One region of the Kitasatospora sp. NPDC038210 genome, then DNA from elsewhere that is predicted to be linked to it. Evidence: predicted binding sites of a transcription regulator. Region 1 holds the regulator's gene; each other region holds the start of a gene.
What was found. The regulator HrcA, encoded in region 1, represses chaperone genes, less so after heat shock. The targets are predictions, from matches to a motif close to TTNGCACTCNGNNNNNCNGAGTGCNAA.
Positions count from the first base shown of each region.

Region 2: the regulator HrcA is predicted to act here: its motif matches at 2,149-2,175, upstream of groL (chaperonin GroEL).
Region 3: the regulator HrcA is predicted to act here: its motif matches at 1,894-1,920, upstream of ACZ7KX_RS31720 (FmdB family zinc ribbon protein).

Region 1 covers NZ_JBVJYK010000012.1:171,493-174,761, reverse strand. Annotated here, with positions in the region: gene htpX (zinc metalloprotease HtpX) at 1-544, opposite strand, end outside; gene hrcA (heat-inducible transcriptional repressor HrcA) at 847-1,881, shown strand; gene dnaJ (molecular chaperone DnaJ) at 1,954-3,096, shown strand; gene ACZ7KX_RS24535 (16S rRNA (uracil(1498)-N(3))-methyltransferase) at 3,175-3,269, shown strand, end outside.
Region 2 covers NZ_JBVJYK010000019.1:75,949-79,217, reverse strand. Annotated here, with positions in the region: gene ACZ7KX_RS31335 (hypothetical protein) at 1-257, opposite strand, end outside; gene groL (chaperonin GroEL) at 370-1,992, opposite strand; gene ACZ7KX_RS31325 (cold-shock protein) at 2,328-2,531, opposite strand; gene ACZ7KX_RS31320 (MoaD/ThiS family protein) at 3,070-3,269, opposite strand, start outside.
Region 3 covers NZ_JBVJYK010000020.1:29,117-32,385, forward strand. Annotated here, with positions in the region: gene ACZ7KX_RS31700 (sigma-70 family RNA polymerase sigma factor) at 1-125, shown strand, start outside; gene ACZ7KX_RS31705 (hypothetical protein) at 282-557, shown strand; gene mscL (large conductance mechanosensitive channel protein MscL) at 583-1,002, opposite strand; gene ACZ7KX_RS31715 (hypothetical protein) at 1,033-1,305, opposite strand; gene ACZ7KX_RS31720 (FmdB family zinc ribbon protein) at 1,586-1,882, opposite strand; gene ACZ7KX_RS31725 (MFS transporter) at 2,021-3,269, opposite strand, start outside.

The sequences.
Region 1 (3,269 bases):
TGAACCCGCCGTACACGGCGATCCGGGTCATCGCGCCGGCGAGCACGCCGAGGAAGCCGGCGATCGTCATCACCGCGACGTCCCGGTGCGCGACGTGCGACAGCTCGTGCGCGAGGACGCCCTCCAGCTCCTCCGGCTCCAGCCGGCGCAGCAGGCCGGTGGTCACGCAGACCACCGCGTTCTGCGGGTTGCGGCCGGTGGCGAAGGCGTTGGGCATGTCGTTGTCGGCGACCGCCACGCGCGGTTTGGGCATGTCGGCCAGGGCGCAGAGCCGGTCGATCGTGCCGTGCAGTTGGGGGAACTCCTCCGGGGTCACCTGGTGGGCGCCCATGGCCCGTTCGGTGATCTTGTCGCTGAACCAGAACTGGGCCACGAACAGCCCGCCGGAGATCAGGACGATCAGCGGCCAGGCGCCGCGCAGCAGCGCGATCAGCAGGCCGGTGAAACCGACGTACAGCAGCCCGATCACGAACATCGTCGCGACCATGCGGCCGGTCAGGCCGCGGTCGGGCGCGAAACGGGTGTGCTGGCCCGAGCTCGACATCGCTTGCTCCTCCATTCGCCGTCGCTTCCGATGCTCCCACCCGGACGGCCCCGGGGCACCACCCGCGCGCCGGTGGCCCGTGAACGGGCGGGGCCCCGCGGGCCGTACCCGGAACTGCGGGCAGGATCACGCCGGTCGGGCCGTTCCTGCCGTAGGACCCGGGCCTTACACTGGCAGGTACGGTTTTGGCACTCGTGTGTTCAGAGTGCCAAGGCCGGGGCCTCCCGGAGCGGCCCGCTGCAGCACACAGGGACACACAGGGACACAGACGGACAACGTGCGAAGACGGAGGTGCGTGCCCCATGGCCGGTGAGGTCCGCCAGCTGGACGAACGCAAGCTCGCCGTGCTCCGCGCGATCGTGCAGGACTACGTGGGCACCGAGGAGCCGGTCGGCTCCAAGGCCCTGGTGGAGCGGCACAACCTCGGGGTCTCGCCGGCGACCGTCCGCAACGACATGGCGGCGCTGGAGGAGGAGGGCTACATCCACCAGCCGCACACCAGCGCCGGCCGCATCCCGACCGACAAGGGGTACCGCCTCTTCGTCGACAAGCTCGCCGAGATCAAGCCGATGAGCGCCCCCGAGCGCCGGGCGATCCGGCACTTCCTGGACGGCGCGGTCGACCTGGACGACGTGGTCGCGCGCACCGTGCGGCTGCTCGCCCAGCTGACCCGGCAGGTCGCGGTGGTGCAGTACCCGTCGCTGACGCGCTCGACCGTCCGGCACATCGAGCTGGTGGCGCTGGCCCCGGCCAAGGTGATGCTGGTGCTGATCACCAACACCGGTCGGGTCGAGCAGCGGATGGTCGACTGCCCGGGCACGGTCGGCGAGACCGTCCTGGCGGACCTGCGGACGGCGCTCAACGCCGGAGCCGCCGGCCGCCGCCTCCCGGAGGTCCCGGGCGTGCTGGAGGAGCTCCCGGCGATGTTCGAGCCGGCCGACCGGCCGACCGTCAGCACGGTCCTGGCGACCCTGTTCGAGACGCTCGCGGAACAGAACGAGGAGCGGATCATGCTGGCCGGCACGGCCAACCTGACCCGCTTCGGCCACGACTTCCCCCTCACCATCCAGCCGGTGCTGGAGGCCCTGGAGGAGCAGGTCATCCTGCTCCGCCTCCTGGGTGAGACCAACGACGCCGCGATGACGGTCCGGATCGGGCGGGAGAACGCCTACGAAGGGCTGAATTCCACTTCGGTCGTGTCCGTCGGTTACGGTTCGGGCGACGAGAGCGTGGCCAAACTGGGTGTGATCGGTCCGACCCGGATGGACTACCCGGGCACAATGGGGGCGGTGCGGGCGGTAGCGCGGTACGTGGGTCAGATCCTGGCCGAGTCGTAGCAAACGTCGCCGTTGGACGACCAACGGCGTCCAGTCGCAGCACTACTACAGGCGGAACAAGCGGAGCATTTGGTGGCCACGGACTACTACGCGGTACTCGGCGTCCGACGGGATGCGGGGCAGGACGAGATCAAGAAGGCGTTCCGGCGCCTGGCACGCGAACTGCACCCGGACGTCAACCCGGACCCGAAGACGCAGGAGCGGTTCAAGGAGATCAACGCCGCCTACGAGGTGCTCTCCGACCCGCAGAAGCGCCAGGTCTACGACCTCGGCGGCGACCCGCTGTCCCCGGGCGGCGGTGGCGGCGCGGGCGGCTTCGGCGCCGGCGCGGCGGGCTTCGGCTTCTCCGACATCATGGACGCCTTCTTCGGCGCCGCGGCCGGCCAGCGCGGCCCGCGCTCGCGCACCCGCCGCGGCCAGGACGCCATGATCCGGCTGGAGATCACCCTGGAGGAGGCCGCCTTCGGCACCACCAAGGAACTCCAGGTCGACACCGCCGTCACCTGCACCACCTGCAGCGGCGAGGGCGCGGCCCCCGGCACCACCGCGCAGACCTGTGACATGTGCCGCGGCAAGGGCGAGGTCTCCCAGGTCACCCGGTCCTTCCTGGGCCAGGTCATGACCTCCCGCCCCTGCCCGCAGTGCCAGGGCTTCGGCACCGTCGTGCCGACCCCGTGCCCGGAGTGCGCCGGCGACGGCCGGGTCCGCGCCCGCCGCACGCTGACCGTCAAGATCCCGGCCGGTGTCGACAACGGCACCCGGATCCAGCTCGCCGGCGAGGGCGAGGTCGGCCCCGGCGGCGGCCCGGCCGGCGACCTCTACGTCGAGATCGCCGAGACCACCCACGCCATCTTCCAGCGGCGCGGGGACGACCTGCACTGCACCGTCACCATCCCGATGACGGCGGCCGCGCTCGGCACCCAGGTGCCGCTGCAGACCCTGGACGGCCTGGAGGAGGTCGACATCCGGCCCGGCACCCAGTCCGGCCAGTCGATCCCGCTGCACGGCCGCGGCATCACCCACCTGCGCGGGGGCGGCCGGGGCGACCTGATAGTGCACGTCGAGGTGAAGACGCCCACCAAGCTCGACGCCGAGCAGGAGGAGCTGCTGCGCCGCCTCGCGGTGCTGCGCGGCGAGGAGCGGCCGTCCGGCCAGTTCGCGCCGGGCCAGCAGGGCCTGTTCTCCCGCCTGAAGGACGCCTTCAACGGCCGGTAGCCGTCCGCGGAGGGGTGCCGGGGACCACCCGGCACCCCTTTCGCGTGCCCGATCCACCCCCTCCCGGAGGTTCCCCGCATGACCGCGCCCGTCTTCGTCGTCGAGACCGAGCGGATCGCCGCCGCCGCGCCCGGCACCCTGGTGCGCCTGGACGGCCCGGAGGGCCGGCACGC
Region 2 (3,269 bases), on a different contig from region 1:
TCCCCGTCGGCCGCGCACCCGGTGCACAGCGGCCAGCGCCCGTACGCCTCCAGCAGCGCGTCCTGGACGTCCTGGGCGACCAGCCCGAGCACGTACTCGGTGCCGTCCGGCCACTGCTCCAGCCACCAGCGGCGGTGCGTCACCGCCTGCTCCACCAGCGAGACGACGGCGGCGTCCGCCACGTCCCGCGCGGTGAGGTCGGCCAGGATCAGTGCCCGCGCGTTGTGCAGGGCGGTCTCGATGTCGTCAGCTGCCATCCGTCCATTCTCCGTCGGCGCGCCGGAACGCGGAAACGCCGCGTGGGCGGCTCCCCGAAGGGAACCGCCCACGCGGACGGGGAACGAACCGATCCGATCGAAACGATCAGGATCAGAAGTCCATGTCACCGCCCGGCATGCCGCCGCCGGCGGCCGCAGCGGCCTTCTCCGGCTTGTCGGCGATGACGGCCTCGGTGGTGAGGAACAGCGCCGCGATGGAGGCGGCGTTCTGCAGCGCGGAGCGGGTGACCTTGGCCGGGTCGATGATGCCCGCGGCGACCAGGTCGACGTACTCGTTGGTGGCGGCGTTCAGGCCGTGACCGGCGGGGAGGTTGCGCACCTTCTCCACCACGACGCCACCCTCCAGGCCGGCGTTGGTCGCGATCTGCTTGATCGGGGCCTCCAGCGCGACCTTGACGATGTTGGCACCGGTGGCCTCGTCGCCGTCCAGCTCCAGCTTGTCGAAGGCGACACCGGCCTGCAGCAGGGCGACGCCACCACCGGCGACGATGCCCTCCTCGACGGCGGCCTTGGCGTTGCGGACGGCGTCCTCGATGCGGTGCTTGCGCTCCTTGAGCTCCACCTCGGTGGCCGCGCCGGCCTTGATGACGGCCACGCCGCCGGCCAGCTTGGCGAGGCGCTCCTGGAGCTTCTCGCGGTCGTAGTCCGAGTCGCTGTTCTCGATCTCGGCGCGGATCTGGTTCACGCGGCCCGCGACCTGCTCGCTGTCGCCGCCACCGTCGACGATGGTGGTCTCGTCCTTGGTGATGACCACCTTGCGGGCGGTGCCCAGCAGGTCGATGCCGGCGTTCTCCAGCTTGAGGCCGACCTCCTCGGAGATCACGGTGCCACCGGTGAGGATGGCGATGTCGCCGAGCATGGCCTTGCGGCGGTCGCCGAAGCCCGGGGCCTTGACGGCGACGGACTTGAAGGTGCCGCGGATCTTGTTCACGACCAGGGTCGACAGGGCCTCGCCCTCGACGTCCTCGGCGATGATGACGAGCGGCTTGCCGCTCTGCATGACCTTCTCCAGCAGCGGGAGCAGGTCCTTGACCGAGCCGATCTTGGAGTTGGCGATGAGGATGTACGGGTCCTCGAACGTCGCCTCCATGCGCTCCAGGTCGGTGGCGAAGTAGGCGGAGATGTAGCCCTTGTCGAAGCGCATGCCCTCGGTGAGCTCAAGCTCCAGGCCGAAGGTGTTGCTCTCCTCGACGGTGATGACGCCTTCCTTGCCGACCTTGTCCATGGCCTCGGCGATCAGCTCGCCGATCTGGGTGTCGGCGGCGGAGATGGAGGCGGTGGAGGCGATCTGCTCCTTGGTCTCCACGTCCTTGGCCTGGGCCAGCAGCTGGTCGGAGACGGCCGCGACGGCCTTCTCGATGCCGCGCTTCAGGGCCATCGGGTTGGCGCCGGCGGCGACGTTGCGCAGACCCTCGCGAACCAGGGCCTGGGCGAGCACGGTGGCGGTGGTGGTGCCGTCACCCGCGACGTCGTCCGTCTTCTTGGCGACCTCCTTGACGAGCTCCGCACCGATCTTCTCGTACGGGTCTTCGAGCTCGATCTCCTTGGCGATGGAGACACCGTCGTTGGTGATCGTGGGGGCGCCCCACTTCTTCTCCAGCACGACGTTGCGGCCCTTGGGGCCGAGCGTGACCTTCACTGCGTCGGCGAGCTGGTTCATGCCACGCTCAAGGCCGCGGCGAGCTTCCTCATCAAAGGCGATGATCTTGGCCATCAGAAGTGGTCCTCCGGGACACGGTCGACTGCTCGGACCAAGGGGTGCCCGCGACGGACGGCCCTGGTGTGCGGGGGTCTTTTCCCCTACCGCTCCCGGGGGCCTCACCGACCCGGTCCGCTGTCACTCTCACGCTGTGAGTGCTAACGCCAATGATTAGCACTCCGGGTGGTCGAGTGCAAGCCCAATCGCCAACCCGCGAGCCGCCGCTGGGACCACCCCCGGGGGCCGCCCGGGAACGGCGACGGGCCCGTACGACGCGTGTCGTACGGGCCCGTCGAGAAGCGAGCGGTCACCAGCCGTGGGCCGCGCCGAGCTCCTGGAGTCGGAAGGGGTCAGACCGCCGCGCGAACCATGTCCGCCTGCGGGCCCTTCTGTCCCTGGGAAATCTCGAACTCGACCCGCTGGCCCTCCTCAAGGGTGCGGTAGCCGTCCATCTGGATCGCGCTGTAGTGGACGAAGACGTCCGCACCACCGTCGACCGCGATAAAGCCGTAGCCCTTCTCCGCGTTGAACCACTTGACGGTGCCCTGAGCCATTCCGAACTCCCCTAGTGCTGTGCTGGCCCTTCACGCGCCCGCAGGTCGCGGGCCCGGGTTGGTTGACGGCCCGCCCGGGGAACCCCCCCTGGGCGCAGCCGTGCACGCCGCAACCGTCCGCACGGAACGCCCAACGGGCTCCGGTGAGCGGGTGATTGCGTCGACCGCCGCTGAATGTATCCGGACCGAAGCCCTCTGCAACAGGGTCAACCGCCGGTAATTCCGCCCCGGCAGCAAGGGACAGGACGGGCCGAACCGGAAAAATCTCGGCATTCCACGCGGGACATAGCGGACGAATTACCCAAATCCCCGCGGTAATTCTGACATCGGCCTGACATGTTTCACGGCCCGGTCCCATCGGCCGGGCCCAGCCCGGCGGAACGCCGCGAACGGCCGAGAGGGAACCCCTGTTCCCAACCGAGCGACACTCTACTCCGACTCGACCCGCAAATATTCCCGCCGGAATGCAACCGGCCGCCCGTACATACGGAGAGCGGAATTCCGTACGCACGGGCGGCCGAATGGCGCGCGGGACGGCTCAGCAGCCGCCGGCCACCGCCGGAATGATCGAGACGCCGGCGCCGTCCTCGATCTCGGTCGCCAGGCCCTCGGCGAAGCGCACGTCGTCGTCGTTCACGTAGACGTTGACGAAACGGCGCAGCTTGCCGGTGTCGTCCAGGATGCGGGCGGAGATGCCCGCGTGGTTCTTCTCCAGGTCGGCGATGACCTCGGCCAGGG
Region 3 (3,269 bases), on a different contig from region 1:
AGCGCACCCTCACCGAGGTGGGCAAGCAGCACGGCCTCACCCGGGAACGGATCCGGCAGATCGAGAAGCACGCGCTGGCCGAGCTGAAGAAGATCGCGGACCACGCGGGCTTCGAAGCCGCCTGACCAGCCCGTCCGCCGGCCTGCCGGACGGATCTGCCGCCGCCCGCCCGGGCCCCGGTACGGAGCGCTCCGTACCGGGGCCCGAGTCGTGCCACGGGGCTCTTAGGCTGGAGGGACAGGACGGGCGGCCAGGACGACGCGAACGACGGAGTGGACAGGGTGAGCGAGCAGGGGCAGGAACAGCCGGCGGAGCAGGGCACGGACGAGGACCAGAGCCGGAACCAGGGCCAGGCTCAGGCTCAGGACCCGACCCGGGACGGCGAGCCGCAGCAGGAGCCCGCGGCCAAGGCCCGGCTGGTCTTCCGGGATCCGCTGGACCAGCAGTCCCGGGACGACACCGACACTGGCTGGGGCGAGCGCTCCGGGGCGGGGGAGAGCGGTGGGCGGGGGCTGGACTGGTACCTGAGCCAGCGCCCGCCGCACCACGGGGGCTGAGGGGCGGACGGGGAAGGTCTGCGCGTCAGCGCAGGGGCGCGACCAGCGCGTCGCGGATCTCGGTCAGTAGCTGGACCTCCTTGGCTTCGGCCTCCGCCGCGACCTCGCCGGGGGTCTTGCGGCGGGCCGCCATCCGGTTCATGGGCACGATCAGGACGAAGTAGACGACGGCCGCGGTGATCAGGAACTGCAGGGCGGCGCTGAGCACCGATCCCCACAGGATCTGGACCCCGGAGGTGACCTCACCGGTCGGGCTCACCACACAGGGCCCCTTGAGACAGGAACTGTAGGAACCCAGGTCCTTCGTTCCGAAGACGCCGATGATCGGGTTGATCACGCCCTTCACGAAGGCGTTGATGATGTTGGTGAAAGCCGCGCCGATGACCACGGCGACGGCGAGTTCGACGACATTTCCGCGCAGCAGGAATTCCTTGAAGCCCTTCATGTCGCCTCGAACGACGAAGTCGTTGCCGGGTTACGGGTGATCTTCCGCGGTCCCGGATTGACAACCCGTCCGGCCCAGCGCGCCCCCGCCGGACGGCGGCAGGCCGGCCCGCGCGGGCCCGAGCGCGAGCGCGGCGGCCACCGCGAGCAGCACCAGCGCGGGCACCCCGGCCCGTCGCCGGACCGCGTTGCGCAGACGGTGCCACCCGCCGCACCCGCGCCGGATCGGCGGGAAGCTGGGCACCTCCTGTCGGGGCGGAACGGCGGGGGCGGGCAGCGGGACGGAGAAGCCCACGGTCGTCATCGACGCACCTCCGGAGGGTCCGGCAGCCGACCCCCGGTGGACCGGCTGACCACCCCCACGATGCGCGCTCGGGCCGGGTCCGGAAAGCCGTTTCCCCAGCCTGTGGACAAACCCGCCCCTGTGGACGACTTCGTACACCCACACCGGTCGGCCGGGTCCTCCGGAGTTGACGAAAGCGGGCCGAAAATATGCGGAAAGGCCCGCCGCCCCCGCGTGGAAGCGGGGTCGACGGGCCTTTCCGAGGACTGCTGTGCGCCGGGATTCCCCCCGGGCGCCCGGGTCAGCTCGCGGCCGGAGCCGGGCTGGACGGGGCCGAGGAGCCCGTGCCCGACGCGGGGGCCGCGGAGGTCGTCGTCGACGAGGTCGAGGACGACCCGGAACCGACCGAGCTGCTGGAGGAGGAGCGGCTGTCGGTCCGGTAGAAGCCGGACCCCTTGAACACGACACCCACGGCCGAGAAGACCTTGCGAAGCCGTCCCTGGCAGTCGGGGCACGTGGTCAGTGCCTCGTCGGTGAACTTCTGCACCGCCTCCAGGCCGTTGCCGCACTCGGTGCACTGGTACTGGTACGTGGGCACTTGTCTTCCTCCTGGCACTCTCGCCTGATGAGTGCTAACGATGGTCAATGATGCGGCATTCCGCGGGATCAGTCCAGCGACTCCGGTGTGAGATCGGCCCCGCCCCGGCCCGGGATCGGCCGCGAACCACCGCCCCGCTCAGCCCTTGGCCGCGCCCACCAGCTGCGCAGCACCGGCGGACTCCACGGAGCCCGCCGCGGAGCCGGCGACGATCCGGTTCGAGGTCCGCGGCGCCACCAGCAGGTGCCGCAGCGAGAACAGCGCGAGCAGCCCCAGGCCGGCGCCGACCAGCGGCACCAGGAACCCGGTGGACGGCCCGTGCCCGTCGATCAGCCGGCCCGCCACCATCGAGCCGACCGCGAGCCCCAGCCCGATGGCGCCGGTCAGCCAGGTGAAGGCCTCCGTCTTGGCGCCGTCCGCGACCAGCGTCTCGACCAGGGTGTAGCCGCTGATCAGGGTCGGCGCGATGGCCAGGCCGCAGACCAGTCCGGCGACGGTGAGCGCGACCAGGTTCGGCATGGCCCACAGCGTGGAGCAGCCCAGCACCAGCAGCGCGTAGCTGATCAGCATCCGCTTGTGGACGGGCCGCCGCCAGGCGATCACGCCGTAGAGCACGCCGGCCAGCATCGAGCCGCCCGCGAAGATCCCGTACACGGTGCCGCCCGCGTCGTGCTGCCCGACCGAGTCGGCGAAGGCGTTCACCGAGACCTGCATGCCGCCGAACACCGCGCCGACCCCGAGGATGGAGCCGGCGAGCAGCCGGACGCCGGGGGAGGCGATCGCCGAGACGCGCTCGGCGCCGGGCTGCGGCACGATCCGGGCCGGGGCGGTGCGCCGCTGGGCGGCGAAGGCCAGGCCGCCGACGACGGTCAGCGCGGCCTCGGCGACCAGGGCGGTCGCCGGGCTCGCCACGGCGGCGATGCCGGAGGCCAGGATCGGGCCGATCACGAAGGTGAACTCGTCGGTCACCGACTCGAAGGCGAACGCGGTGCTGACCCGGGCCGCCGAGGCGTCGGACGGGCCGTCGGCGGTGAACCGGGCGACCCAGCGAGCCCGGACCATCGCACCGATCTGCGGGACGCTCGCACCGGCGGGGACGGCGGCCAGGAACAGGCTCCAGGCCGGCGCGTGGCCGAGTGCCAGCGCGATCAGCACGCCGACCGAGGCGCCGTGCACCAGGACGGTCGGGACGAGCACCGCGGCCTGGCCGTACCGGTCGGCCAGCCGCCCGGTCTGCGGCCCGACCAGGGCCTGGGCGACGGCGGCGACGGCAGTGACCGTACCGGCGGTGCCGTACGAGCCGTGGGTCTTGGAGACGAGCAGCAGGATGCCCATGCTGAGCATCGCGTACGGCAGTCGCGCGACGAGGGCCGGGGCCAGGAAGGTC